Regions from separate parts of the Pannonibacter sp. CBAS1226 genome, predicted to be linked through region 3. Evidence: predicted binding sites of a transcription regulator. Region 3 holds the regulator's gene; each other region holds the start of a gene.
The links. The regulator PhoB, encoded in region 3, activates phosphate uptake and scavenging genes when phosphate is short. The targets are predictions, from matches to a motif close to TGTCATNNANCTGTCAT.
Positions count from the first base shown of each region.

Region 1: AC0CMF_RS19755 (DUF2794 domain-containing protein) is a predicted target of PhoB. The motif match lies at 5,966-5,982, and genes of this name have one in related genera.
Region 2: phnF (phosphonate metabolism transcriptional regulator PhnF) is a predicted target of PhoB. The motif match lies at 2,744-2,760, and genes of this name have one in related genera.

Region 1 is NZ_JBVOUO010000008.1:47,816-57,479, reverse strand. It holds gene AC0CMF_RS19805 (CYTH and CHAD domain-containing protein) at 1-839, opposite strand, end outside; gene AC0CMF_RS19800 (cupin domain-containing protein) at 899-1,396, opposite strand; gene AC0CMF_RS19795 (hypothetical protein) at 1,552-2,103, opposite strand; tRNA gene AC0CMF_RS19790 (tRNA-Leu) at 2,281-2,367, opposite strand; gene AC0CMF_RS19785 (YqaA family protein) at 2,537-3,115, shown strand; gene AC0CMF_RS19780 (disulfide bond formation protein B) at 3,135-3,635, shown strand; gene AC0CMF_RS19775 (hypothetical protein) at 3,650-3,907, shown strand; gene AC0CMF_RS19770 (metallopeptidase family protein) at 3,934-4,374, shown strand; gene ppa (inorganic diphosphatase) at 4,432-4,968, opposite strand; gene AC0CMF_RS19760 (GNAT family N-acetyltransferase) at 5,098-5,616, opposite strand; gene AC0CMF_RS19755 (DUF2794 domain-containing protein) at 6,042-6,500, shown strand; gene AC0CMF_RS19750 (S8 family serine peptidase) at 6,584-8,620, opposite strand; gene AC0CMF_RS19745 (Bax inhibitor-1/YccA family protein) at 8,778-9,560, opposite strand.
Region 2 is NZ_JBVOUO010000001.1:924,354-934,017, forward strand. It holds gene AC0CMF_RS04180 (adenine deaminase) at 1-70, opposite strand, end outside; gene adhP (alcohol dehydrogenase AdhP) at 285-1,307, shown strand; gene AC0CMF_RS04190 (AbrB family transcriptional regulator) at 1,490-2,617, shown strand; gene phnF (phosphonate metabolism transcriptional regulator PhnF) at 2,807-3,547, shown strand; gene AC0CMF_RS04200 (phosphonate C-P lyase system protein PhnG) at 3,591-4,061, shown strand; gene phnH (phosphonate C-P lyase system protein PhnH) at 4,090-4,662, shown strand; gene AC0CMF_RS04210 (carbon-phosphorus lyase complex subunit PhnI) at 4,662-5,783, shown strand; gene AC0CMF_RS04215 (alpha-D-ribose 1-methylphosphonate 5-phosphate C-P-lyase PhnJ) at 5,780-6,697, shown strand; gene AC0CMF_RS04220 (ATP-binding cassette domain-containing protein) at 6,694-7,524, shown strand; gene AC0CMF_RS04225 (phosphonate C-P lyase system protein PhnL) at 7,544-8,293, shown strand; gene AC0CMF_RS04230 (alpha-D-ribose 1-methylphosphonate 5-triphosphate diphosphatase) at 8,280-9,452, shown strand; gene AC0CMF_RS04235 (class I SAM-dependent methyltransferase) at 9,598-9,664, opposite strand, start outside.
Region 3 is NZ_JBVOUO010000002.1:207,874-217,537, forward strand. It holds gene pstC (phosphate ABC transporter permease subunit PstC) at 1-157, shown strand, start outside; gene pstA (phosphate ABC transporter permease PstA) at 154-1,488, shown strand; gene pstB (phosphate ABC transporter ATP-binding protein PstB) at 1,503-2,300, shown strand; gene phoU (phosphate signaling complex protein PhoU) at 2,340-3,050, shown strand; gene phoB (phosphate regulon transcriptional regulator PhoB) at 3,088-3,786, shown strand; gene AC0CMF_RS08030 (GcrA family cell cycle regulator) at 4,289-4,861, opposite strand; gene AC0CMF_RS08035 (aspartate aminotransferase family protein) at 5,285-6,487, shown strand; gene argF (ornithine carbamoyltransferase) at 6,490-7,413, shown strand; gene AC0CMF_RS08045 (Hsp33 family molecular chaperone) at 7,425-8,408, shown strand; gene AC0CMF_RS08050 (transporter substrate-binding domain-containing protein) at 8,451-9,185, opposite strand; gene AC0CMF_RS08055 (isocitrate/isopropylmalate dehydrogenase family protein) at 9,197-9,664, opposite strand, start outside.

The DNA of each region.
Region 1 (9,664 bases), on a different contig from region 3:
GGGTCGAGCACCGGGCGGAACAGCTTGAACGCGGTGCGCAGCCGCCGGAAACCAATGCGCAGCTGATGCGGGCCTTCATTGTCCGCACTGGTCAGGCAGACCATGCGGGCGGCCGAAATCTGGTCGATGCAGGAGCGCAGGATGTGCTGATAGGCGTCTTCCACACTCATCGTGGCGTCGAGGCTGATGGTGCCGGCGTTGCACGGGGCTTCGTCCTGCCCGAGAAACAGCCGGTAGCCGCGCTCGGCTTTGCTCATAGGCGAAAAGCGGAAGGCGTTGTTGCCCGCCAGCGCCAGTGCGGCTTCATAAAGCGGCGCGATGCTGCCGGATTTCAGCTCCAGCTCCAGTTCGCACAGGGGCAGGCGCTTGTCTCCCGCAACAATCTCGCCGATATCCAGCGCGGCTTCGATGACGGTTCCATCTTCCCGGGTGAGGTCGCGCTGGGTGCGCTGCATCACGGTCTCGAAACAGGGAACGAGTTCGGCACCGCCGGTGCAGTCTGCGATCTGGCGGCGGATGTCCTCATCGGACACCTGATCCAGCTGGAACTGCGGGCCGCTGACATCCGTCTCGATCTCGATGGGAGAGGACAGGCCGCCGGAAAGCGGCTTGCCGAGCTTGACCGTCTGGATCCAGCGCCGCCCGGACTTGCGCACCCGTGCGGCGATCCTGGCCTTGTGCAGCCTGAGATCTGCCGTGTCGAAATAGATCGACGTGAGTTGCTTCGTTGAGGCTTTGCCGGAGGAAAATCCTGTGACGGCCCCGGAGATCTTGAGGCTCTCCGCTGCGCCAGGTTCAAGCTCCAGCTTGAGTTCGACTTCCTTGTCCGGCGTGCTCATGGCAGAAGTACTAGCCTGCCGCCGGTGCGGTGTCGAATGATTTCGGGAGACCTGCGCGGTCAGCCGCGCCCGAACAGGCGGCCGAGGCGGGCGCTCACCTTCATCAGGAAGGAAACGGTCCAGGGCATGGGGCGGCGGTTGAAGGCGATCTTGCGCACATAGACCGGCACATGCCAGACCGCGCGGGTGCCTGCGGGAAACAGCATGCTGACGCCGGGGCGGCCTTCATAGGTGTTGCCAGCCTCGTCGGTGATATGCACCTCGCCTTCAAGGAAGAGCACCGTTTCGTCCCAGAAGAAGTGCCAGTGGAACGTGCCGGCGGTGCACTCCCAATGGTCGGTCGAAGACCAGCCGTTGGTGCCGGTCGACAGGCTGGCGAGCCGGGCCTGCGGCGTGCCCTCGATGATCCACTCCGGGCGGATCGGCGCGCTGCGCATGGCGGCGGTGTTGAGGGTCGCATAACGGAAGGCCGGGGTTGCGCTGCCGGACCGGTTTTCCTGCGTTGCAGAGCCCCCGTCCTGCGGTTTGCCGATGCTGCCATTCTCGATCAGTGCCATGATGCCCAGCCTTCTCCTGTCCGGCGGCGCCTCTTTGTCTGCGGGCGCCTGCGGTTGTTGAGCTTATGCCATAGCGCCCGTTGCCGCGTGGTTTAACCGCAGCGCTGCAAGATCCCGAAGTTGCAAATGCAGTTAACCGCCGGTCACCGGATTGATTAGCTTTCGCGCGAATAGCGTGCCGCTTCGGCGGGCCAGCTCTCGATGTCATGCGGGCGGCCTTCCTGATCGGCAAAGGCCACCATGTCACGGGCGAGGATCGCGTCAAACAGAAGCACTGACGTTACGGCCATCCGCCGGCCCCGGTCAAGGATCAGCAGCTCGAAGCCTTCCTGCAGGCGGGCGCGCAGATAGGGCACGAGATCGCTGGTCTTCCAGGCGAGCGGGCGGGCCGGATCGACGAACATCACATAGATGCGCTCGATCGGATCGCGGTGGAAATAGGCGCCGGCATCCAGCGGATGGGGGATGCGGTTGCGGTCCGGGCTGTTCGCCAGCCGGGCGGAGAGATAGGCGCATTGATAGGCAAGGCAGGCAGAAGGGCGTTCCGGCTGGCCGAAGATGGCGCAGCCATGGTCCTTGATGCTGGCGCAGGGCCGGTACATCGGCTTGTCCAGCGGGCCGATCTCGGGGAGCTCGCAGCAATAGGTGCAGGTGCGGCACCAGGATATGCGGGCGCCAGCGTCCTTCTTGCGTTTTGCCTGCCCCACGCGGCGTCTCCCTCTCGCTTCAGACTGTAAATCGAGCGGCAGATTAAAGACTTATCCCTGAAGCTCAAGGCCGGTGATGCAAATGAAGGGGAGGGGCGCAGGGCAACGCGCTGAAGGGGGCGCTGAAGCGGGGGCGCTGAACTGATGCAGCGTGCCTGGAAATGGCGCTGGAAAGTATGGTGCCCCTGGCCCGAATCGAACGGGCACTCCCTCACGGGAAACGGATTTTGAATCCGTCGCGTCTACCAGTTCCGCCACAGGGGCAGCGTCCTTGGAGCCGCGACTATAGCCAGACTGGCTTTGCCGTCAATCCACTGCCCGGGGCTTTCCCCGCTCCAATTGGCAATTGTCTGCTGCACTGCGAAAATATCCGGCTGCTGCCACCGTTCTCCCGATGACAAAAGCTCCGGCGGCGGCTATGCAGAATGCCATTATGCTGAGAAAACTTTACGACTGGACCTTGTCCCTCGCCTCTGGCCCGCGCGCACCGCACGCGCTGGGGGCGGTCTCATTCATTGAAAGCTCGTTCTTTCCGATTCCACCGGATCTGCTGTTGATCCCCATGGTGGTCGCGAACCGGCGCAAGGCTTGGTTCTACGCGGCCATCGCCACGGTCATGTCGGTGCTGGGCGGCATTTTCGGCTATCTGATCGGCGCTTTCCTGTTCCATCAGATCGCAGAGCCGATCCTGACCTTCTATGGCTACATGGACAAGTTCGACCGCTTCAGCGAGATCTTCAATGCCTGGGGCTGGTGGTTTGTGTTCATTGCCGGGCTGACGCCGTTTCCCTACAAGGTGATCACCATCGCCGCTGGCGTCACGGGCCTTTCCATGCCGGTCTTTGTCATCGCCAGCATCGTGTCACGCGGGCTGCGCTTCTTTGCGGTCGCCGGGCTGCTGTATCTCTTCGGTGAGCCGATCCGCAACTTCATCGAGAAGCGCCTTGGCCTCGTCTTCACGGTATTTGTGATTCTGCTTGTTGGCGGCTTCGCTGCTATCAAGCTGCTGTGACATCGCGTGAGGATCTGAAATGACGTCGCTTCAGCGGGCCAGGGCGGCCAATCTGCTTCTGCTTCTGGGGGGCACGGCTTCCATTGCGGCCGCCTGGGGCTTCCAGCTCATTGGCGGGTATCTGCCCTGCAAGCTGTGTCTTGAGCAGCGCGTCCCCTATTATGTGGGGCTGCCGCTGGGTGTGCTGGCGCTGCTTGCTCTCCTGACCCGCCGCACCGGCATTGCCACGGTGCTGCTGCTTCTCGTGGCGGCGGTCTTTGCCTATGGGGCCGGACTTGGCGCCTATCAGGCCGGGGCCGAATGGGGCTTCTGGATGGGGCCATCCGACTGCGGCGGCGGCGGTGCCACGCCCAAATCTGCGGCCAACATGCTGCAGGCGCTGCAGAACACCCGCGTCGTCTCCTGCACGGAAGCCAGTTGGCGCATGTTCGGCCTGTCCTTTGCGGGCTGGAACATGGTGGCCTCCGCCGCAGTGGCCGTTCTGGCGCTGTTTGCAGGCTATCAGGCCCGCAAGGGCTGAGAGGGGACACGGCCATGGGTGAGCGGGAACGGCGGGCTAAAGCCAAGGAAGACGAAGCCAGACGGGCCCTGTCGCGGGTCCAGGCCGAGAGCGAAACCATCCTGGGCTCCGCCACCAGCCGCATGGCCAGCCATGCCCAGCGTCATTTCGGTGCCGCCGACAAGAACCAGAACGACCGGATCGAGGTCTGGGGCACGCGCATCGGCCGCATGGCGGGGCTGCTGTTCGCGGTCGGGCTGGTCATCTATCTGGTCAGCGCCTATCTGATGTGAACCGCAGGTTCACAAGGGGCGATTTGATGAGTGACCGGACAGAGGCGCCAGACCCGCAGATTGCAGCCATCGCGGCCATGGTGGCCCCGGGGCTGGATGCTTTCGAGATCATTGCCCGTCAGGCCTATGCGCAGCTTCCCGAAGAATTTCAGGCGCTTTGCGAAGGCGTGGTGATCACGGTCGCCGATTTCGCCGATGAGGAGATGCTGGAAAGCGTCGGCCTTGAGGATCCGTTTGAACTGATGGGCCTGTTTCAGGGCATTGGCCTCGCACAGGGCGGCGACTTCTTTCACACCGGGCAGCATCCGAACCGGGTCTGGCTGTTCCGCCGTCCCATTCTCGATTACTGGGCCGAGCACGAGGAACAGCTGGGTGATGTGGTGACCCATGTTCTGGTGCATGAGATCGGCCATCACTTCGGCCTGTCGGATGAGGACATGGAAGCAATCGAGGCCGCAGCGGGCTGACCCGCGCGGCCTCGTTGTTGACTGTCTGCGCGGGGCGTTGCTCCCGGCAGCAGTGTCTTACTTCTCTTCGGCCTTGGCGCGCTCGATCGACTCGATGATCAGCTGACGCGCCCTTTCCGGGCCTTCGATGCCGGTGATCTTCACCCACTTGCCGGGCTCCAGATCCTTGTAGTGCTCGAAGAAGTGCTTCACCTGCTCCATGGTGATCGCCGGCAGATCGTCGACCGACTTCACGTTCTCGTAGCGGCGGGTCAGCTTGGTGCTGGGAACGGCGATGATCTTCTCATCCTGGCCGCTCTCGTCTTCCATCAGCAACACGCCGATGGGACGGCAGCTCATGATGGCGCCGGGCACGATCGGGCGCTGGTTGATCACCATCACGTCGATGGGGTCGCCATCGCCGCACAGGGTGTGGGGCACGAAGCCATAGTTCCCCGGATAGCGCATCGGGGTGTAGAGGAAGCGGTCCACGTACATGGCACCTGCTGCCTTGTCCATCTCGTACTTGATCGGCTCGCCGCCGACCGGAACTTCGATGATGACGTTGATGTCTTCCGGCGGGTTCTTGCCGATCGGCACCGCATCAATACGCATGAGCTTGCTCCTTGAGTTGCTGCGCAGGTCTATTGCAGGGACCGCGCCGCGAAGCAAGGGGCAAGTGTGGTAAAGCGTTGAAATCCGGGCTTTCCGGTGCCGCTGGGTGACAGATCCGGCAGGCGCGGTTCAGCGCTCCGCCTCGTGCCAGCAATAGATGGACAGCTCCAGCCGCTTGCCGCCCGTCTGGTGCCAGGAGCGGCCGGTCAGTACGCCGCCAAGTGCGGCATAGAAGCCGCAGGCCGGTTCATTGTCCGTCAGGACGCGCACCGCAAGGCCCTTGAGGCCGCGCCGCTCAAGGCAGGTTCTGACGCTGGCAAACAATTTGCGGCCAAAGCCGAGGCCCTGATATTCCGGCTTGAGATAAAGCTCGTACAGCTCCCCGGCGCAGCCGGTGCCCCGCATGCGGCAGGGCCCATAGCTGGCATAGCCTGCCACCTCGCCTGCCACTTCCAGCACTTCGATCTCGACACCCTTGTCGATGGCGTCATGCCACCAGCCGCCGCTGCGGCGCGCGACAAAACGTTCCAGGTCCAGCCCGTCGAGCATGCCCCGGTAGGCAAGGCGCCACGCCTGCGCATGCACGGCCGCAAGGCTGGCCGCGTCATCATGTCGTGCGGGGCGCAGTTCCACGAGGCTCGTCGTCATGGGCAGATGATAGCCGGGCGGGAGGCAAACAGGAAGCAGGCAATGAAGAGGGAAGTGCGCCGTCTTCCGCAACGGCAAATGAAAAGGGCCAGCACGAGTGCTGGCCCTTCAGGTGCCCGTTCGAATGTACTTCAGCACTCAACCTGATCAGCTCCGTTCCGGGGGGCTGGGGGCTAATGCGTACCGGAACCAGAACCGTTCAGGCCGAACGGGTATGATCATAAGATGGTGGGCCAACGTGGCGTGTGAAGGGCTCAATTGAGGCAAAAGCAAGGTATCTTTTCAGCATTCCTGCGGCCTAAAAACCCTGCCACACGCAGGCTTGCCAGTGAGGTCCGCAAGGGGCATCATGACAAGTCAATGACATATCCTCGCCGGCAGGCATCAGCAGGTCTGATTCCGCAGCAAGGTTGACGGGAGGTGGCATGAGCGAGAGCGAAGGAGATGCAGCCGGACAGCCGCAAGGCTTTCCCTCTGAGATGCCCGTCCGGCCGGACAGTCCGCCCGGTTCCAGTTCCCAGATCAATGCTCCCCAGCACGGTGCTGCCCAGCCCACCGTCCCGCAGATCCCGGCGAAACCCGTCGTTGCCTTTGACCGGCGTGAGCTGGACCAGATCCTGCGCATCTATGGCCGCATGGTCGCGGATGGAGAGTGGCGGGACTATGCCATCGATCTGATGAAGGACCGGGCCGTGTTCTCCGTCTTCCGCCGCAGCAGCGAAATGCCGCTTTACCGGATCGAGAAGGACCCGAAGCTTGCCCGCCGCCAGGGCGCCTACAGCGTGGTGGCCACGGGCGGCATGGTGCTCAAGCGCGGGCACGAGCTGGCATCTGTTCTCAAGGTCTTCGAAAAGAAACGCCATCTGCGGCTGGTGGATGCCTGAGCGCAGGCAGATTGCCCGTGACGGATACGAAGCCCCCGGACCGTCTGATCCGGGGGCTTTTCTTCCAGCTTTTTCTTTAAGTCTCAGAAGCGCAGGCTCAACTCGGCATTGACCGAATGGGACTGGGCGTTGCGGCGCAGTTCGCCGCCGTAGGAGAGCTTGCCGGTCAGCTTCTGGCTGGCATTGGTGGCGGCAACGCCAAGGTTGAGCCGTCCGATATCGCGGCCAAGATCCGGGGCAGCGCTGTTGACCGAGCTGCCGAGCAGCTGAACCTTGCGGCCCGCGGCAACCGGACCCAGGGCGCGGGCATAGGCGAGATCCATCATCGGCGTCACGCTGTAGCTGCCGAAGGCGATCGGCATGGCCGACAGGCGCAGGCCAACACCGGTTTCCGAACCGGTGGAGGTGGAGCTGCGCAGGCTGACGTTGAACACGTCGGCGCCCGTTTCGCTGCCGGACCCGAGCCACTGGTGGCGCACACGGCCATGGACATAGGGCCGGGCCAGCAGGCCTTCAGTCTCGAAGGTCATGCCGATACGGGCGGAGGCGGAGAGGCCGAGGTCGGTGGTCTTGGTCTGGCCGTTGACGGTCACGCTGGTGCCCGAGCCGGTGATGTTCTTGCGGTCGAGGGTGTTCTCGAAGCGCGAGAAGCTGGAAGCGGCTTCCAGGAAATACCGGTCGTAGGTGTAGCCGCCATAGATCAGGGCATGCAGGCCGTTGATCCGGGCGCGGTCACCGGCGCTGCGCATCGAGGAGGTGCTGAAGCCGCCGGCGGCGCCAAGGCGCAGATTCTCTGTTGCGATGAATTCACCGCCCACCAGCAGGCCTGCGCTGCGGCTGGTGGAGGAGGCGGAGGTGGAGGTACCGTCCATCAGGCTGATGCCGGCCAGCGACTGGGCCCAGAAGCGGCGGTTCGCCTCACTGGGTGCTGCGCCATTGGTGGAGACGGCGACGGCCGGACCGGCGGGATCCAGCAGCGAGCTGGCGCGCTGTTCGGTGATGCCCATCACCGTGTTGACCGCCTGCGTCTGCACCTGTGCGGTCTGGGAGAAGGCGGCAACCTTCTTCACGTCATTGGTGCTGGTCAGCCTGTCGAGGCTCAGCAGGCCCCAGCCATACTGGCTGTCGATGCCGGCTGCACCAATGTCCGTGGCAGTCATCAGGACGAGGCGTGCCAATTCCTGCGGCGTGGCGTTGGGATACATCTGCTGGGCGATCGCCAGCGCACCCGTGACATGCGGCGTGGCCATCGAGGTGCCCGACATGCGCACGTAACCACCGGTGTTGGCGGTGGAGTAGATGCCGCCCGTTGTCTCGTCGTCATCGCCGCCCGGTGCGGCCATGCACCACATCATGGTCACGCCACAGTGGTTGGAATAGGCGGGGGTGATGCCGTTCTGGCCGACGGCGGTTACCGAGATCCAGCTGGCCTTCAGTTCCGGATAGAGATAGGGCAGGGCCGATTCAATGCCTGCATCCGTCGCGCCGTCGTTGCCTGTCGCCCAGACCATCACCGCGCCGCGGCTGGCTGCATCCCGCACAGCGGCCAGCAGCACCGCGTTGTCGGCTTCGAAGGTTGTCCGGTCCATCGCCAGATCGCCGGTCGGGGTGTAGACATAGCTGCCCCAGGAATTGTTGAAAATGCGGATGCCATTGTCCAGGGCATAGTCAAGCACACGGGCGACATATTCGTTTTCGATGTCACCGGCGCTGTCCATGATGGCAAGATTGGCGAGCCTCACACCCGGCGCAACGCCCATCATGCCGGTGCCATTGGCCGATGCGCCGATGATGCCGGCCACATGGGTGCCGTGGCCATTGGCGTCGGTGAAGGTCGCCATCTCCTCGGCGCCGTTATAGTTCAGGGCGCTGAGGTTGGCGATGAGATCCGGATGGCTGGCCAGGATGCCGCTGTCGAGGACGCCGATTGTGACACCGGCTCCGGTGTAGCCACGGGAATGGGCAATCGGGGCGCCGGTCATCAGCAGACCCCACTGGGCACCATATTCGTTGACAGGCAGCAGCGGGGCTGCATGCGATGCCGCGATGGACAGCGAGAAAGTGGTAACCGCCGTGGCGCCGAGAAGCGCGGAGCGCAGAAAATGGGTGTGTTTACGCATGTCAGCCCTGGAAAAAAACAGAAACAGGCTTTCCGTATCGTCCAGAACTGATTTGTGTTCAATCAATGGCCGGTGATGGCGATTTCCGGGTGCTTCAGAAAATGGAAAGGGCGCGGAGGTAATCCGCGCCCTTGAACTTTTCTGCTGTGTGCCGCGGTTATTCGCGGTTGCCGAAGAGCTGCAGCAGCATGAGGAAGAGGTTGATGAAGTCGAGGTAGAGGCGCAGGGCACCCATGATCGACTTCTTCGTGGCCACTTCGCCGGTGTCGCCTTCGTAGTACATTTCCTTGATCTGCTGGGTGTCATAGGCGGTGAGGCCTGCGAACACCAGCACGCCGATCACCGAGACAGCGAACTGCAGGGCGGAAGACGCCAGGAAGATGTTGACCACCGAGGCGATGATGATGCCGATCAGGCCCATCAGCAGGAACGAGCCCCAGCCCGACAGGTCCTTCTTGGTGGTGTAGCCATAGAGGCTCAGCGCACCGAAGGAAGCTGCGGTGATGAAGAACACGCGTGCGATCGATCCGCCCGTGTAGACGAGGAAGATCGAGGACAGGGACGCACCCATGAGGGCGGCATAGACCCAGAAGCTGACCTGCGCGGTCGAGGCACTCATGGACTGGATGCGCATGGAGAGGAAGAACACCATCCCCAGCGGAGCCAGCATGATCAGCCACTTCAGCGGCGAGGCATAGAGCGCATAGCCAAGCTGCGAGAGCATCGTGCCATTGCCGAGAACGGCAGCGGCGGCTGCCGGATCAGTGGTCGTCGCAAACTGGGCAAGGCCCAGGGCGATGAAACCCGTGATGGCAAGACCGATGGTCATGTAGTTGTAGACGCCCAGCATGTAAGAGCGCAGGCCCTGGTCAATGCCGGCATCGGCGTAGCGGCCGGCGACCGCGTACGGTGCTTCATTTTTCCGGTCGAACGTCGACATATAGTGTTTCCCCTTCATTAGGTTACGCGGGAGGGACACTCCCAAACCGCCTCGACGGAGCAAGTCCGTTTGCAGAAGAATATGGGCGGGGTTCTGCCATCGCA
Region 2 (9,664 bases), on a different contig from region 3:
CCCGCCCCGCCGCCACCGCCACGAGCTTCGGAGCCGTTTCGGCCCAGGATTTGAAGGTGGACTGGCTCATGGCGGCAAACTCCTGAAAGAACTGACTGTTGCGCCATGGTTCGGTGCGGCGCCCCGGCTGTCAAGCCACAGACCGGCCCAAGAAACAACCGGCAATTGATCTGGCGCAAGGATGATACCGCCTCATCGCTGGCACCTTCTTGGCAAGCCGCTGCCCGGGACCTCCAGTTTCCGCGCGGTGCAGCCATTTCCTGCTGGACGGAAGGAGACAGCACATGTCTGCAAAGATGAAAGCAGCCGTCGTCAGGGCTTTCGGAGCCCCGCTCGACATCAGCGAGGTCCAGAAGCCGGAAGCAACGGCGGGCAAGATCGTCGTCAAGATGATGGCGAGCGGCGTCTGCCACACTGATCTTCATGCCGCCGAAGGCGACTGGCCGGTGAAGCCCAATCCCCCGTTCATTCCGGGCCATGAAGGCGTCGGCTACGTCTGCGAGGTCGGCTCCGGCGTCAAGGGCGTCAAGGAAGGCGACCGGGTGGGCGTTCCCTGGCTGCATTCGGCCTGCGGCCATTGCAAGCATTGCATGGGCGGCTGGGAAACCCTGTGCCACGACCAGCACAACACCGGCTACAGCGTCAACGGCGGCTTTGCCGAATATGTGCTGGCCGATCCGGACTATGTGGGCCACCTGCCCGACGGCCTCGAATTTGCCCCCGCAGCGCCCGTGCTCTGTGCCGGTGTCACGGTCTACAAGGGCCTCAAGGAAACCGAGACAAAGCCCGGCGAAACCGTGGTCATCGTCGGTGTCGGCGGCCTTGGCCACATGGCCGTGCAATATGCCCGGGCCATGGGCATGAAGGTGATTGCCGTCGATATCAGCGACGACAAGCTGAAGCTCGCCAGCAGCCTTGGCGCCGATCTGACGATCAACGCACTGACCACCGATCCTGTGGCCGAGGTGCAGAAGCTGGGCGGCGCGGAAGGCGTGCTCGTCACTGCCGTCTCCACCAAGTCCTTTGCGCAAGGCTTCGGCATGCTGGCCCGGCGCGGCACCATGGCCCTGTGCGGCCTGCCCCCCGGCGATTTCCCGCTGCCGATCTTCGACACGGTGCTCAACCGCAAGACCATTCGCGGCTCCATCGTCGGCACGCGCAATGACCTTGCCGAATCCCTCGCCTTTGCCGCCGACGGCAAGGTGAAGGCGCATTACGCCATGGACAAGCTCGACAACATCAATGCGATCTTTGACAAGATGCGCGCCGGACAGATCGACGGCCGCATTGTCATGGACATTTCCTGAAGACCCCAACCTTCAGGAGATCCCTCCGGCCGCGGGGCCGGTGCATGAAGGAAAGGCAACCGGGTTGTCTCACGGCAACAAGCTGCCTATAGTCCCGCGTGCACCGGGGCCGGAGGGTTTCTTTTCAGAAGCGAGGCTGCGGTGCGCCTCCGCCGTGACGTTCCCCGACCCGCAGCACCCCCGTGTCCCGACCAGACCCTGCCCCTGAACAGACAGGCCCGGAAGCCTCCGGCACAGAAAATGCGCGCGCCCTGACGCCGGACGTGCTGCGCCGCATTGCCTTTGGCGCGCTGCTCGGGGCTGCCGGCGGCATCCTGTTCTGGCTGGCCCATATGCCGCTGCCGTGGATGCTGGGCTCCATGCTCTTCACCATGGTGGCATCGATCTTTGGCGCACCGATCCTGCCGCCGAACCGCATCCGCCCTGCCCTTGTGGCGGTCATCGGCGTGCTGCTCGGCTCCGGCTTTTCGCCCGCCCTCATGGGACAGCTCGGCGACTGGGCCATCTCGCTCGGCCTGCTGGCGCTTTATCTCGTTATCTCCGGCGTGCTGGCCGTTCCCTTCTACATGAAGGTGGGCGGCTTTGACCGCATCACCGCCTTCTGCTCCGGCATGCCGGGCGGGCTGATGGAAATGGTCAGCCTCGGCAAGGATCTGGGCGGCGACGAGCGCAAGATCATTCTGGCGCATGCGGCCCGCATCGTCGTCACCATCAGCCTTATTTCCTTCTGGTTCCGCATCATCGAGGGCCAGAACGTGGGCACCGCCATCACCAAGGGCGGCAGCCCGTCCTGGCAGGATCTCGCCATCCTGGCGGCCTGCGGCGTCATCGGCGCCTTCGTGGCACTGAAACTGCGCCTGCCTGCTGCCACCCTCGTCGGCCCCATGCTGCTGAGCGCCGCCGTCCATGTCACCGGCATAACCACCAGCGCCCCGCCGCAGGGGCTGGTGATCGCCTGTCAGGTGCTGATGGGCACCATCATGGGCTGCCGGTTTCTGGGAGCCGGGCGGCGCGAGGTGATCCACGCCGTCTCCCTCAGCTTCGGCGCCACCTTGATGACCCTGCTGGTGACCTTGCTGTTTGCGCTCGTTTTCGGCGCCTTCATCGGCCAGACCACCTCGCAGATCGTGCTGGCCTATGCCCCCGGCGGCCTCACCGAGATGAGCCTCATCGCCCTCGCGATGAAGGCGGAAGTCGCCTATGTGGCCAGCCACCACATCACCCGCATCGTGCTGCTGATTTCCTTCGCGCCGCTGGTTCTCTCCCTGATCGACCGCCGCCCGCCCGGCCGCATCAAGCCTCGGGACTGATCCCTTCCGCCTGGCGCTCCGGTCCTGAATTGAGAAGGGCCGGCCAGACACCAGAATGCGGACGCAGCAAGGCGGTTCCTGACGGCAAAACGGGCTGGGTAAAAATTGGCGGTCCAGAAGCCTCCGCGTCACGGCCCTGTCACCTAAAGCAGCTATCACGCAATTCATTCGAATGAATTGGAGGCCTTGATGGCGCGTGAAACGTGGCAATCGATCCGGGACCGGCTTGCTGCTGATATTCTGTCTGGCAGCCTCGCGCCGGGAGCGCAACTGCCGACCGAACCGGAACTCTGTGCCGAATTTGGAGCAGGCCGCCATTCCGTGCGCCGCGCCATCGCTGCGCTGGCCGTTGAAGGCAAGCTGCGGGTTGAGCAGGGACGCGGGACCTTCGTCGAGAGCGCACCGCTCATCAACTACCAGATCGGCCACCGGACCCGTTTCCGCCAGAACCTCCTGAGCCAGGGCGTCACGCCCGCAGGCGAACAGGTCTCCGATGACGTGATCCCTGCGCCGCGCCGGGTTGCCGAAGCCCTTGAACTGCCGGCAGGCACGCCGGTCCACCGTCTGATGCGCCTTGGCCTTGCCGATGGCGTGCCGCTCAGTCTTGGTGTTGTCTATCATTCGCAGGCGCTTTTCCCCGATATGGCCGGGCAGCGCCGCGCCGGGCAATCCGTGACGGATGTCTACCGCGCGCATGGCATCACGGACTATCTGCGCAAGCGCACCACCATCTACGCCCGCCGCCCGACGGCCGAAGAAGCGCGCCTGTTGAAGCAGCACCCGGATCAGCCGGTTCTGGCCGTGACCAAAACCGATGTGGATCTGACCGGACGGCCCATCGGTTACTCGCAGGCCATCTGGGCCGCCAACCGCGTGCAATTCACCTTCGATCTTCCACCCGAAACCGGGAGCCCGGACCAGGATGACTGACACTGCCATAAACGCTGGCATTAAGACTGGCATGAGTGAGGGCATGAGTGAGGGCATGGGCCCGGCTCTTGCCTCCCCTGACGGCGGCGCCCGCGCCGGTCACGGCGCCATGCTGACCGCCCTGTCCCACGGCTGTGCGGACAAGGTGAAAGGTTTCGCCGAAAGCCTTCTGCCCTCTCTCGGCGCCATTGATGTGCTGCGCAGCCGCACCGGCCTCGTCATGCTGCCCTTCCGCGACACGGTCAAGGGCACCGACTTCCACCTCGGCGAGGTTCTGGTGGCCGAAGCCGAGGTCCGCCTGACCACCCACGGCTCGACCGGCTATGGCATGGTCACCGGCCGTGATCTTGAATGGGCCATGGCCATGGCCCTCATCGACGCTGCAGCCTCTGCCGGGATCGAGCCCGCAGCCATCAGCGCCTTCGTTGCCGAAACCATCGCAGCCAATGCCGCCCGCGACCGGCAGAGCCTTTGCGCCGTCGAGGCGACGCGCGTCGATATGGAAACCTTCTGATCCCCCTATCCCTCAAGGAGGCCCGGTCATGGGTGCCCTGCCCGCCAGTTCACATGCCCTCATCACCGCGCCGTTGCGGGGTGAGGATGAAATCCGCGACAATGCCGCCTTCGAGGCGATCCTCTGGGCGCTGAGCCGCCCCGGTGATGTGCGCCATCTGCCCGAACCCGGTACGCGCACCATCCTTCTCGCGCTCATCGACCGGGAATGCCGGGTCCATGCCGATGATCCGGTGATTGCCGGGCTCGCAGCGCAGACGGGTGCAACGCTTGCCCCGCTGCATGAGGCCTGCCACGTGTTCCTGCAACTGGACCCAGGCGCAGATACGGCCCGGCTAGCCACTCTGAAAACCGGCTCCGCACTCTACCCGGACGAGGGCGCGACCGTTGTCACCGAAGCCCGCCTGGGCGAAGGCCAGCGCCTGCGCCTGTCGGGCCCAGGCATCGAAACCACGCGCGAGATCGCCGTCGCCGGCCTGCCGCAGGGCTTTTTTGCCCTGCGCAATGACCTGTGCCGCTACCCGCTCGGCTTTGATCTCTTCATTGCCGATGGCAGCAAGGTGATGGGCCTGCCGCGCTCAACCCGGATCGAGGTGCTCTGATGGCTTATGTCGCAACCCGTGGCGGGGAAAGGGCTATTGACCAGTCCGAGAGGCTCTACAGGGCCGGAATGGGCACCATTGGCGCGGAGCGCGTGGCGGAGATCCGCCAGTCCCTGCCCTGGCTGATCGGCCGGGTCATGGGCGAGGCCTCGCTTTATGAAGAGGATCTGGCCGCGCTGGCGCTGGCCCAGTCCGGCGGCGACCTCTATGAGGCCGTGCTGCTGCTGCGGGCCTGGCGCACCACGCAACCGCGCCTTGCCATTGCCGAAACGGTGACGCAGGATCAGCTCTTCACCCACCGCCGCATCTCTGCCGCCTTCAAGGATATTCCCGGCGGCCAGATCCTTGGGCCCTCGCTCGACTATTCCCACCGGCTGCTGGCCACCGGCGTGCTGGAAGGCCGTCCCCTTGTGCCGGAGCCGGTTGAACCGGCGCCCCTGCCCGCTCCCGCCCGCCAGCCGTCTCTGGCCGCCTGGCAGAAGGCGCAGGGCCTCGTCGCCGATCCGGCGCGCGAAGAGGTGGCACCGGACGATATTCCCGACCTGACGCGCGAGCCGCTGCTGTTCCCGGCCAAGCGCGCCCACACGCTGCAAAGCCTTGCCCGGGCCGACACCGGCGGCGTTCTGGCGCTGGGCTATTCCGCCATGCGCGGCTACGGCAACGCGCATCCGACGGTCAACGAACTGCGCCTTGCGGAAGCGGAGGTGACAGTCCGTCATCCGTGCGGCACCCTGTTCAGCGCCGGACGGGTCAAGGTCTCTCAGGCCGAAGTCACCTCCAAGGGCAAGTCGGGCCAGCTTGACCTTGGCTTCTGCGCCACGCTGGGCTGGAACGAGATCAAGGTCATCGCCGGAGCGACCCTCGACCTCAACGCCCCCGATGCACCGCAGAATTCGCCGGTGAACGAGGAATTCTTCCTCTATCACACCGAACCGGTGGAGGCCTCCGGCTTCTGCATCCACTTCAAGCTGCCCCACTATGTCACCTTCCAGTCGGCGCTGGATGCCCTGCGCGACGCCAAGTCGAAGGCCGCGGGGGCAAAGACGGCACCCGATGCCGCACCCGATCCCGTATCTGGCGCCGCGCCGGAACCGGCCATCACCGGGGAGATTTCCGCATGACCAGCCTTGCCAGCCTGACCAAGCCCTGGGAGGCGTTCTCCTACGGCTTCCTGGATGCCTCCGCCAAGCGTGAACTGCGCCGCAAGATGCTGAAGGCCATCGCCGTGCCCGGCTGCCAGATGCCCTATGCCAGCCGCGAGGTGCCCATTGCCCGCGGCTGGGGAACCGGCGGCCTGCAGGTGACGCTGACGCTGCTGAAGCCGTCATCCGTCGTCAAGGTCATCGACCAGGGCGCCGATGACAGCGTCAACGCCGCTTCGATCCGCAAGTTCCTCGCCCGCGTCTCGGGCGCTGGTGAGACCTGGGACACGGGCGAAGCCACCATCCTGCAGTCCCGCCACAGGGTGCCGGAGGAAATCCTGCGGGAGGACCAGATCCTCGTCCTGCAGGTGCCGAATCCGGAACCCTTGCGCCCCGTCGAGCCGAACATGTCGGTGGCCCGGCAGATGCATGCCGATGCCGACTATGGCCGCCTCTGGCTGACCCTTTACGAGCAGATGGTCCGCTCCGGCCGCATCATGCAGGGCGCGGCCTATCCCAGCCTTGTCAACGGCCGCCATGTGATGACGCCCTCGCCGATCCCGCGCTGGGATGTGCCGAAGCTTCACATGGCGCGGCATCTGACCTTCCTTTCCGCCGGCCGCGAGAAGCGCCTTTATGCCGTGCCGCCCTATACGAAGGTGGAGCCGCTGGTCTTCTCGGATGTGCCCTACAAGGTCGAGGAGCACCAGCCACTCACCTGCCACCGCTCCGGCGTGACAGGCTATTTCATGAACGAGATCCCGCAGGACGATGGCGGCTCATCCTTCGAGGTGTCCGACAGCCATTTCGGCATCAAGGCCATCCGCCGCAGCGAAGGCGAAGCCGTCCCGGACATCGGGACCTGGTACAAGAACGGGGAGTTCCGCCCATGACCGTCCAAAGCCCTGCTCAGCGCATCGAGGCCGCGCCCCGGCTGATGACCGTTCCCCCGCTCCTCACCATGCGCGGCATTACCCGCCGCTTTGGCGGGGTCACCGCCCTCGACGGCGTTGATGCCACCGTCTATCCGGGCGAAGTTCTGGGCATCGTCGGCGAGAGCGGCTCGGGCAAGTCGACGCTGCTGCGCATGATGAACCTCGAGGACACGCCCGGCAGCGGCACCTATCACCTCAATCTGCCTGGCCCCGCCGGAGCGGATCTGACCGGCAACCTGTTCGACCTCGGCCGGTTCGAGCGCCGGATGCTCTGCGCCCGCAACATCGGCATCGTCTACCAGAACCCGCACCTCGGCCTGCTGATGCGCCACTCCTCATCGGGCAATGTGGCCGAACGGCTGCTGGTGGCCGGGGAGCGCAGCTTCAAGGTGCTGCGCGGCAAGGCAAGGGATGCACTCAACGCCTCGGAATTCCCGCTGGAGCGCATGGATGCCCGGCCCATCGAACTGTCCGGCGGCATGCAGCAGCGCGTCCAGCTGGCCAAGGCCATCGCGCTGGAACCCTCGCTGCTGCTGCTCGACGAGCCCACCACCGGCCTCGATGTCTCGGTGCAGGCGCTGGTGCTGGACACGCTGAAGCGGCTTCAGCGCGACCGCGCCATCACCATGGTCATCGTCTCGCATGATCTGGGCGTCATCCACACCATGGCAGACCGCGTCATGGTCATGCGCCGTGGCAAGGTGGTGGAACAGGGGCTTGTCGACCAGGTGTTCCAGGATCCGCAGCACGAGTACACCCAGCAGCTCGTGCAGGCCAAACTTTGACAACAAGGAACCAGTCCGCATGACCCCGCTTCTCGACGTGGAAGGTTTGTCAAAGCGCTTCCACATGTATCACCTCGACCAGGAACTGCACGCCTTCAGCGGCATTTCCTTCCGCCTTCATGCCGGTGAGTTCCTGCTGCTGCGGGGCGAAAACGGGGCTGGCAAATCCACCCTGTTGCGCACGCTCTACCGCAGCTACCTGCCGCAGGCCGGGCACATCTGGTACGCGGCCGGCGAAGGCCGCATCGACCTTGCAACAGCCGCCGATGTCGACATCACCCTGCTGCGGCGCCGCGACATCGGCTTCGTCACCCAGTTCCTGACCGCGCGCCCGCGCGTTGCCGCCGACGAGATCGTCGCCGAACCGCTGCGCCGGGCGGGCATGGCCAGAGCCGAGGCCCTTGACGAGGCACACCGCTGGCTTGAAGAATTCGGCGTGAAACGCGATCTGTGGCGCGCCTATCCCACCACGTTTTCCGGCGGCGAACAGCAGAAGGTCAACCTTGCCCGTGCGCTGATCCTGCCGCAGAAGCTCCTGCTTCTGGACGAGCCAACCGCCTCGCTCGATGCCGGTGCCCGCGCTGCACTGGTGCGGCGGCTGGCGGATCTGAAAGCCGGCGGTGTCGCCATGATCGGTGTTTTCCATCACCCGGGTGATGTGGCGGGCCTGATCGACCGGGAAATCCTCCTCACCACCCAGACTGTGCCGGAAACGGCAGTCCCCTACGCGCCTGCGGCAACCGGAGAACTTGATCATGTGGCTGTCTGACTTTCGCATTGTCACCCCGAACGAGGTGATCGAACACGGCTCCCTGCGGATCGAGGATGGCTGCATCGCCGAACTGCGCGATACTCCGGTTGCGGGCGCAGAGCTTGAGGGGAACGGCCTTCTGCTGCTGCCCGGCTTTGTCGACATGCATGGCGACATGGTGGAACGCGAAGTCGAGCCGCGCCCGAATGTGCCGATGCCGCTGGAACTGGGGCTGCGCGATCTTGACCGGCGCCTCGCCGGATCCGGTTTCACCACCGCCTATGCCGCCCTCTCCTTCAGTCCCATGTCCACCTACGGACATCTGCGCAGCTATGAACACACCAGCGCCGTGATCCGCAAGCTGAAGGCCATGCGGCACATGCTCAATGTCGATCACCGCGTCCATGCCCGGTTCGAGATCACCTTCCCCAAGGCACTCAGCGTCATCGAGGAACTGATCACGGAGGGGACCGTCGATCTCATTTCGCTCACCGACCACACGCCCGGCCAGGGCCAGTACCGCGACATCGAGCGGCACGTGCAGAAGATGGCCCGGGAAAGGGGCCTGAGCCGCGAAGAAGCGGCCGAGGCCATCGCCCGCCGCATCGAAGAGCGGACGCAGCCGGCCAGCGTTCTGACCGAAACGCTCGAAGCCATTTCCAGCCTGTGCAGGGCGCATGGTGTCGCCCTTGCCAGCCATGACGACGACACAACGGACAAGGTGGAACTGATGCATGGCCTCGGCGTGGTCATCAGCGAATTCCCGGTGACGCTGGAGGCTGCGGCCGAAGCGCGCCGCCGCGGGCTGGCCACAGCCATGGGCGCTCCCAACGCCCTGCGCGGCCAGTCCTATTCCGGCAATCTCTCGGCCCGCGAAGCCCATGCCGCCGGTCTTCTCGACATGCTGGCCTCCGACTATCACCCCTCGGCCATGCTTCCGGCCCTTCTGGAACTCGCCGGAACAGACCGGGATGGCCTTCCCGGCGCCGTGCGTCTGGCAACCCTCAACCCCGCAAAAGCCCTCGGCCTCAACGATCGCGGCTGCATCGAAGCCGGCCGCCTGGCCGACCTTGTCATTGCAGATGATACGGGCATTGGCCATGTGCGGGCCACGCTGCGCCAGGGCCGGTTCATCTACTCCGGCGGCCATCTCGGGGCATGCGCAAAGGCGGCCTGAGCCGCGCCTGCAGTGCCGCCACCTGCGGCGGCACCGTTCCTCTCATACCAAGGCTTTCGATGCTAACGCATCACGCCTTGAAAATGCTCAAGCGCCGCACGGGCTTAACCAATGCTCGATGAGTCAAGCTTATCGAGCATTGGTATCAGCCCGTTCTTGCCGGACGGGCCCGGCGCTGCGTCCAGCGCACCAGCGTGTCGAAGTGCATGTCC
Region 3 (9,664 bases):
AGTGAAGATCGTCAGCCAGCTGACAGGTGACACGGAGTTCGCCTCACCGGAGACACTGGTCGCCTTCGCGCTTGGCATGACGCTCTTTGTCTTCACTCTGGGACTGAATGTCGCCGCTCTTTACATCGTCCGTAAATACCGGGAGCAATACGAATGACCAGCGTCGATACTGTTCCGTTCAAATCGATCTATAACCCGGATGCACGGACCAAGCGGAGAAACGCGGCTGAGCGCCGGTTCCGCTTCTATGGAATGACGGCCATTTTCATTGGCTTGATGTCCCTCGTCATCCTTCTGTCTTCAGTGCTTTCCAGTGGCCTTGCTGCATTCAACCAGGCCTTTGTTGAGTTCGATGTGCAGCTGACGGAATCCGCCCTCGACAAGTCGGGCCAGCGGGATCTTGAGGAGATGAAGAAGGTCAGCACGGTCGGCTACGGGAATGTAATCCAGAAGGCGCTTCTGGAGGCTCTGAACCGTGCGGGCATTGAGACCGGCGGTTTGTCCGACAGGGAAATTTTTGATCTCGTCTCCAAGGAAGCACCGGCGACACTGCGCAACATGGTGCTGGCGGATCCGAACCTTGTCGGCCAGACAATCAAGTTCAAGACCTACGCCAATGGCCGTGTCGATGGCTACTTCAAGGGCCGCGTCACGATGGACAGCGCGAAGCTGGATAGCAATATCTCGCCTGAGCAGCTGGAACTCGCCGACAGAATGCGCGCAGCCGGCATGATGTATGAAGGCTTCAACTGGGGCTTCTTCTTCGGGCCGGATGCCTCCGACTTGCGTCCTGAAGCGGCAGGTCTGGGTATCGCCTTCCTCGGCTCCATGTATATGATGATGATTGTTCTTGTCCTGGCGGTTCCGATCGGCGTGGCGGCGTCCATCTACCTTGAGGAATTTGCCCCCAAGAACTGGTTTACTGACCTGATTGAAGTCAACATCTCGAACCTGGCAGCCGTTCCGTCAATCGTGTTCGGTATCCTTGGCCTGGCTGTTTTCATCAATTTTGCCGGTCTTCCCCAGTCGGCCTCGCTGGTTGGCGGTCTTGTCCTGACGCTGATGACGATCCCGACAATCATCATTGCCACCCGTGCTGCGCTGCGCGCGGTGCCGCCGAGCATCCGGGATGCGGCGCTTGGGGTCGGTGCGTCGAAGATGCAGTCGATCTTTCATCACGTGCTGCCGCTTGCCGCTCCCGGCATCCTGACTGGAACGATCATTGGCTTGGCTCAGGCCCTTGGTGAAACCGCGCCCCTGCTGCTGATCGGCATGGTTTCATTTGTTCGCAGTTTCCCGTCTGCTCCGCCGGAAGGCTTCTTCGAGCCGGCAGCTGCCCTGCCTGTTCAGGTCTTCAACTGGACGCAGCGTGGTGACCCGGCTTTCGTCGAGCGCGCATCCGGAGCCATTATCGTGCTGCTGGTGTTCCTGATCGTAATGAACCTGGTTGCCATCATCCTGCGCCGCCGCTTTGAGCGCCGCTGGTAAGAAAGGGATTACCGATGAATGTCAGCGCAAAAGTGGAGAACGGCGTGACCCACGCAGAACCCAAGATCGTCGCCCAGAAGGTTCAGGTCTATTACGGCGACAAGCACGCCATCAAGGACGTGGACATCAAGATTCAGCCCCGTTCCGTGACCGCCTTTATCGGTCCGTCGGGCTGCGGCAAGTCCACCTTCCTGCGCACCCTCAACCGGATGAACGACACCATCGACATCTGCCGCGTTGAAGGTGACATCCTGATCGACGGCGAGAACATCTACGATCCGAAGGTCGATCCGGTGCAGCTGCGCGCCAAGGTCGGCATGGTGTTCCAAAAGCCGAACCCGTTCCCCAAGTCGATCTACGAGAACGTCGCCTATGGTCCGCGCATCCACGGCCTGACCCGCAACAAGGCGGAACTCGATGAAGTGGTTTCTGCCTCGCTGCAGAAGGCCGGCCTGTGGAACGAAGTGAAGGACCGTCTTGATGGTCCGGGCACGGGCCTGTCCGGTGGCCAGCAGCAGCGTCTCTGCATTGCCCGCGCCATCGCCGTCAGCCCCGAAGTGATCCTCATGGACGAGCCGTGCTCGGCCCTTGATCCGATTGCGACCGCCAAGGTCGAAGAGCTGATCGACGAGCTGCGCACCAACTTCACCATCGTGATCGTGACGCACTCCATGCAGCAGGCTGCCCGCGTGTCCCAGCGCACCGCTTTCTTCCATCTCGGCAATCTGGTCGAGGAAGGGGCGACGCAGGACATCTTCACCAATCCGCAGGACAAGCGCACGCAGGATTACATCACCGGCCGTTTCGGCTGATACTGGATCTTGCGCTCGAGAATTTGAGAGGAACACGACATGTCCGAGCATACCGTAAGCTCGTATGACGAGGAACTGCGCGCCCTGGCCGGCCGGGTCGCCGAAATGGGCGGTCTGGCGGAGAAGCTGGTGAATGATGCCGTCACCGCTCTGCTGACTCACGATCTGCCCAAGGCACAGGCCACCGTTCAGGCCGATGCCAAGCTGGACGAGATGCAGCAGGAAATCGAGGCGAAGTTCATCCGCATCGTCGCCCTGCGCCAGCCGATGGGTCAGGATCTGCGCGAGATCATGGCCGCAGGCCGCATCGCCAACGATCTGGAGCGCGTCGGTGACCTTGCCAAGAACATCGCCAAGCGCGTGATTGCCATCGACGGCGTCTTCAATTCCAAGAAGGCCGCCTTCGGCGTCGAGCACATGTCCGATCTGGCGCTGAACCAGCTCAAGTCGGTGCTGGACGCCTATACGGGCCGTGATGCCGAAGCCGCCAAGGCTGTGCGCGAGCGCGACGATGAGGTGGATGCCATCTACACCTCGCTGTTCCGCGAGCTGCTGACCTACATGATGGAAGATCCGCGCAAGATCACCCAGTGTGCCCACCTGCTGTTCTGTGCCAAGAACATCGAGCGCATTGGTGACCACGCCACCAACATCGCCGAAAACGTCTATTTCATGGTGACCGGTGACCAGCTGCTGGAAGCCCGCCGCAAGATCGACGAGATGGGCATTGCCGAAAACGAAGGCGCCTGATCTGCCTGCCTGTAAGTGACGTCCGGAGCATATTGCCATGCCCAAGGTTCTTATCGTTGAAGACGAAGAGCCCCTGAGCCTTCTGCTGCGCTACAATCTGGAAGCGGAAGGCTATGACGTGGACTCCTGCGACCGGGGAGATGACGCCGAAATCCGGCTGCGGGAGACGCAGCCGGACCTCTTGCTGCTGGACTGGATGCTGCCAGGCCTTTCCGGCATCGAGCTGTGCCGCCGCGTCCGGGCCCGGTCCGAAACCGAACGCCTGCCGATCATCATGCTGACGGCACGCGGCGAGGAGGCCGAGCGCATCCGGGGCCTGGCCACCGGCGCCGATGACTATGTGGTGAAACCCTTCTCGATCCCCGAGCTGATGGCCCGCGTGCGCGCCATCCTGCGCCGGGCCCGCCCGGAAGTGGTGTCCACCATGCTGAAGTCCGGCGATCTGGAGCTGGACAAGGAAACCCACCGCGTCCGTCGCAACGGCAAGGAAATTCACCTGGGGCCGACCGAGTTCCGCCTGCTGGAATTCCTGATGACCTCGCCCGGTCGCGTATTCTCCCGCGAGCAGCTGCTCGACGGTGTGTGGGGTCATGATGTCTATGTGGATGAGCGCACCGTCGATGTTCACGTCGGCCGCCTGCGCAAGGCCATCAACAAGGGCAAGGTGAAGGATCCGATCCGCACGGTCCGCGGCGCGGGTTATGCCTTCAACGATCAGTTCGCCGTCGCCAGTTGATCCGCTCTGCTGCAATTCTTCTGGAAAGGCCCGCCATCCGTGCGGGCCTTTTGGCTTTTGGAGGCTCTCTGCGCTGCCCCTACACCAAGGCTTTCGATGCTGACGCATCACGCCTTGAATTTGCTCAGGCGCCGCACGGCTTGACCAACTCTCCGTTGTCATCCCCACGAAGGTGGGGATCCAGTGCGCTCTGAAACCAAGGCCCTGAGATGCTGACCATCATGCTCAATCGCCACAAGGGCTTGAGCAGCTCACGGTGAGCCAGGCTCGTCGCGAGTTGGTCTGAGTTTGAAATTTGAAGACTGGGGGTACTGGTTCCCCGCATGCGCGGGGATGACAACGGAGAGGTTTGGGCGGTGGCTCTCGTCCCTTCTGACGGAGCCTTTTGCGCCGGTATTCAATGCCGTCCCCCACCTCCAGCCAACAAAAAAGCCTGCCGCAACGGGCAGGCTTGATTGGGTGAGGGAGCCGCTTGGGGTGCTGGTTGGCCCCCTCTGAAGCATCAGCCGCGAAGGGCTTTCTTGTCCGGAGCGGCGCGGCGGCGGTCGTTGACCGGCTGGTAGGCGATCCGGCAGTGCTGCGGGCAATAGGGAACGCCGGGCTCCGAATGGCGGCCGCAGAAATAGAAATCCGAAGAGGACGGGTCACCGATCGGCCACTTGCAGGTGCGCTCGGTGAGGGTGAGGATCGTGGCGCGCTCGGTGAAGGGCACCAGTTCGGCGAGCGGTGCTGCTTCCACGTCGATGGCCACATCTTCCTGCGGTGCCATCTTCAGCGCCGTGGCGCCGCGCAGCTGCGGCGTTCCTGCCGAAGGCGTGCGGATGGTGGAGGTGGCCTGCACCGTGGTCTGCTGCGGCGCGGCGGCTGCCGTCACCGGCGCCGTTGCGCTGCGCGGGCGGCGCTGCTTGGTGACAGGGGCCGCCGTCTTGGCGCGGCCCGACAGGCCAAGGCGGTGAACCTTGCCGATGACAGCGTTGCGCGTGATGCCGCCAAGCTCGGCAGCAATCTGGCTCGCGCTCAGACCGTCCGTCCAAAGCTTCTTCAAGAGATCTACGCGTTCGTCAGTCCAGCTCATCTGTCGCACCCCGTCGTTTGCGGCTGTAGAATTTTACGCATTAACCATGAATTAAGGCACGCGTGGTCCGCGCCTTAGTGGCCATATCCAGTATGATTTGGTGAACTACAGCACGACATGTCGTATCCGACTGGTTGGACACTACAATGGGCGGTGAAGGCGAGGCAAGTTGGGGGCAAACATGAACCGGGGACGAAACGACTTTTCCCCAGATAACCGGGGTTGACTTTTACCTTCTGCGGCAATGGCGGAAATGCGCCATTTGCATTGACACCCATAGGTAGGACCGTTGTATAAACGGTCCTTGTTCGGTGTGCCGCCTGCGAGGGCGGCACAGTTCGTTTTGAGAACCCGTTGATGGTAGACGCCCTGGCATGAACCCCATGCGGAAGGCGCGCTTAACTACCTGAAGGAGCAAGGGAAATGACTGCGTCGGCACTTTTCGGCACATACGCACGGGCGGACCTGGATTTCGTCCGCGGAGAAGGCGTCTGGCTGGAGACCGCTGACGGGCGACGCTTTCTCGACTGCGGGTCGGGAATCGCGGTGAATGCGCTGGGTCATTCCCACCCCCATCTCGTCAATGCGCTGAAGGCGCAGGCCGAGAAGCTGTGGCACATCTCCAATCTCTACAAGGTTGCGGGGCAGGAAGAGCTCGGCCAGCGGCTGGCGGATGCCACCTTTGCGGACCGGGTGTTCTTTTCCAACTCCGGCGCCGAGGCGATGGAAGCCTGCATCAAGACGGCGCGGCGCTATCATTATGTCAATGGCCGCCCGGAACGGATCGGCATCATCACCTTTGAAGGCGCCTTCCATGGCCGGACCATTGCCACCATCGCGGCGGGCGGTCAGGCCAAATATATGGAAGGCTTCGGCCCCAAGGCGCCGGGCTTTGATCAGGTGAAGACCGGTGACCTGGATGCGCTGAAGGCGGCCATCGGCCCCACCACCGCAGCACTCTGCATCGAGCCCATTCAGGGCGAGGGCGGCGTGCGCGAGGTGGATGCGGAATTCCTGCGCAAGCTGCGCGAGATCTGCGATGCCGAAGGCCTCCTGCTGATCTTCGACGAGATCCAGACCGGCGTTGGCCGCACGGGCAAGCTCTTTGCCCATGAATGGGCGGGTGTGACGCCGGACCTGATGGCCGTTGCCAAGGGCATCGGCGGTGGCTTCCCCATGGGCGCCTGCCTTGCGACGGAAGCGGCTGCTGTCGGCATGGTTCCCGGCACGCATGGCACCACCTTCGGCGGCAACCCGCTGGCCATGGCCGTGGGCAATGCGGTGCTGGATGTCATTCTGGCTCCGGGCTTCCTGGAAGAAGTGCAGCGCAAGGGCCTGTTGCTGAAGCAGCGGCTGGCTGCGGTGATCGACGCCCATCCCAAGGTATTCGAGGATGTGCGCGGGCGCGGGCTGATGCTCGGCATCAAATGTGTCCGCCCGAATGCGGAAGTTCTGGCCAAGGTGCGTGCCAATGGCCTGCTGGTGGTTCCCGCCGGCGACAATGTGCTGCGGATCCTGCCGCCGCTGACGATCACGGATGAGGAAATCGGCGAGGCTGTGGCCCGCATCGAGGCGGCCGCAGCGGCCGTGGAGGCCGATCTGGCCAAGGAAGGGGATGGGGTGTGAACATGTCTGCGAATGGGCGTCATTTCCTCGATCTGACGCAGTTTGACGGTGAGGAACTGCGCGGAATTCTGGCCCTCGGGCGCAAGCTGAAGACTGAGCGCAACGGTGTCCGCCGCGGTGAAGGCCCGCTGGCCGGCAAGGTGCTGGCGATGATCTTCGAGCAGCCCTCCACCCGCACCCGCATTTCCTTCGACGTGGGCATGCGCGAACTTGGCGGTGAAACGCTGATGCTGACCGGCGCGGAAATGCAGCTGGGCCGGGGCGAGACCATCGCCGATACGGCCCGGGTGCTGTCCCGTTTCGTTGATGCCATCATGATCCGCATTCTCGACCATGATGACCTCAACGAGCTGGCGGCAAACGCCACCGTTCCGGTCATCAATGGCCTGACCAAGCGCTCGCATCCGTGCCAGATCATGGCCGATCTGATGACCTTTGAGGAGCATCGCGGCTCCATCAAGGGCAAGTCCGTGGCCTGGACCGGCGACAGCAACAACGTGCTGGCCTCCTGGGTGCATGCCGCGCCGCGTATGGATTTCGAGCTGCGCATCGCCACGCCGCCGGAACTGGCACCGCCGCCTGCGCTCATTGAAGCCGCGCGTGCGGAAGGCGCCTCGATCATCGTCACCGATGATCCCTTCGCCGCCGTGAAGGGCACCGATTGCGTCATCACCGACTGCTGGGTGTCCATGGGCGACGACGACGAGGCAACCCGTCACAACCTGCTGAGCCCCTATCAGGTGAACAAGCGGCTGATGGCGGAAGCCCATGCGGATGCCCTGTTCATGCACTGCCTGCCGGCCCATCGCGGCGAGGAAGTGACATCGGACGTGATGGACGGACCCAATTCTGTGGTCTTTGACGAGGCCGAAAACCGGCTGCATGCCCAGAAGGGTATTCTGGCCTGGTGTTTCAACGGCCTTTGAGGACGTAAAACGTGGCACTTGATCTTGCATCCTATGGCGTGACGCCTGCGGGCACCGATGCCGTCCGGCCCTTCTCCGTGGAAGGGCTGGATGTGCGCGGCCGCGCCGTGGCGCTTGGCCCCATCCTGAACCAGATCCTTGACCGGCATGACTATCCGGCCCCCGTGGCCCGCCTGCTGGGCGAAGCCATTGCGCTGACGGCGCTGCTCGGCACCTCGCTGAAGTTCGAGGGACGTTTCACGCTGCAGACCCAGACCGACGGCCCGGTGAACATGCTGGTGGTGGATTTTTCCTCACCTGATGCCATCCGCGCCTATGCCCGTTTCGAGCCGGAAGCCTTTGCGCCGGGCGGGGCAGGGGAACATGGCGATGCGGCCGCGCTTCTGGGCCGTGGCCATCTGGCGATGACCATCGACCAGGGCAAGCACATGCAGCGCTATCAGGGGCTGGTGGAGCTGGACGGCATTTCGCTGGAAGAGGTGGCCCGCCGCTACTTCGCCCGCTCCGAACAGATCCCGACCGAAGTGCGCCTTGCCGTTGGCCGTCTCTTCACCCGCCGCGAGGGCGAAGCCCCGAGCCAGCAGTGGACTGCCGGCGGCATTCTCGTGCAGTTCCTGCCCGAAGCGCCGGAGCGCATGCGTCAGGCTGATCTCCACCCCGGAGACATGCCGGAAGGCGTGGAAGAGCACAGCATTGATGAGGACGATGCCTGGACCGAGGCCCGCAGCCTCACCGGCACCGTGCGCGATGACGAGCTGACCGATCCGGACATCCCGGTGGAGGAACTGCTGTTCCGCCTGTTCCATGAGCGCGGCGTGCGCCTCTATGACGCCCAGCCCATCGCCGACCGCTGCCGCTGCTCGCGCGAGAAGATCGAAGGCATCTTCCAGAGCTTCTCCGAAGAGGAGAAGGCGGAGATGGTTGTGGACGGCAAGGTGGTGGTGACCTGCGAATTCTGCAGCGCCGTCTACGAGTTCAAGGCCGAAGCCGTCTGAAAGAGATGAAGGCTGCCCGCCCCGTTGAGGGCGGGCGCTTTTTTAGGCTGCCTCCGGCCCGGCAATGACGGCACCTTCCGTCCTGTTGCTCTCCAGAAGCTTCGCGATCAGGCCGGAACTGCGGGAGCGGGCAAGAAAGGCGTTGAGCGCCCCGATCAGGCGGGGATCCCGGCCTGCGGGCACGCCCAGGGCCTGCTTGATCACCATGAAACGCTCGGGCAGCAGACGCAATCCCGGCACGCGCCGCTGATCTGCTTCCAGCTGCTGGCGGACACCGGCCGCGACTTCCAGGTTCTCACGCATGAAGAAGTCCACGACTTCTTGTGACGTCGTGACCTTTTCCAAAGTGGCTGAGTGGATGGCGCGGCTGAGATAAAGGTCATAGGCGCTGCCACGGCCCACGGCAATCCGGATGCCCGGACGGTCCACCTGCTCCAGCGCCGTGATGGGCGAGTTCTCCCGCACCAGATACCAGCCCTCGATCAGAAGCCAGGGGTTGGTGAAGGCAACCACCTCTGCCCGTGTGGGATCGACCGCGAAGAAGCCGATGTCGGCGCGCTCTTCAGCTACCAGAGCCACGGAGGCTGCAGCATTCGTGACCGGCAGCAGTTCCAGCTCCAGCCCGCGTTCGGCGGCAAAGGCCCGGGCAAGGTCAACTGAAACACCGGCGGGAAGCTGTCCTTCGCCTGGCCTTGTCAGGATGGCGTTCCCGGTGTTGATCACCACCCGCAGCACCCCTGTTGGAGCGAAAAGAGCGTTCAGTCCGTCATTTGTCATTCGGCGTCTCCTCAGATGCTGCTGCTCTCAATAGCCTCAACAAGACGCGCAGTGAAGGCTGCAGTTCCGAGCGGGCCTCCCATATCGCCGGTTCTCCATTCCGGCACGGCGATGACGCGGGTCACCGCAGCTTCAATCATTCCGGCTGCTTCAGCCAGCCGCACGTCCTGCCGCCGTTCCGCCAGCCACCGCAGAAGCATGGCCGCGGAATTGATCAGGGACGCAGGATTGGCCCGGTCCTGTCCCGCGATCGAAGGTGCGGAGCCGTGCTGGGCCTGTGCCATTGCATGATCCGTCCCTGCATTCAGCGAGGCCGCCAGGCCAATGCTCCCCGCGATTTCGGTTGCCTGATCCGAAAGAATGTCGCCGAACATGTTCGTCGTCACGATCGTGTCAAAGGCGGAGGCATCCCGTACCAGCAATGCTGCCATCGCGTCGACGAGCACTTCCTCCAACTGGACATCGGGATAGGCCTTGGC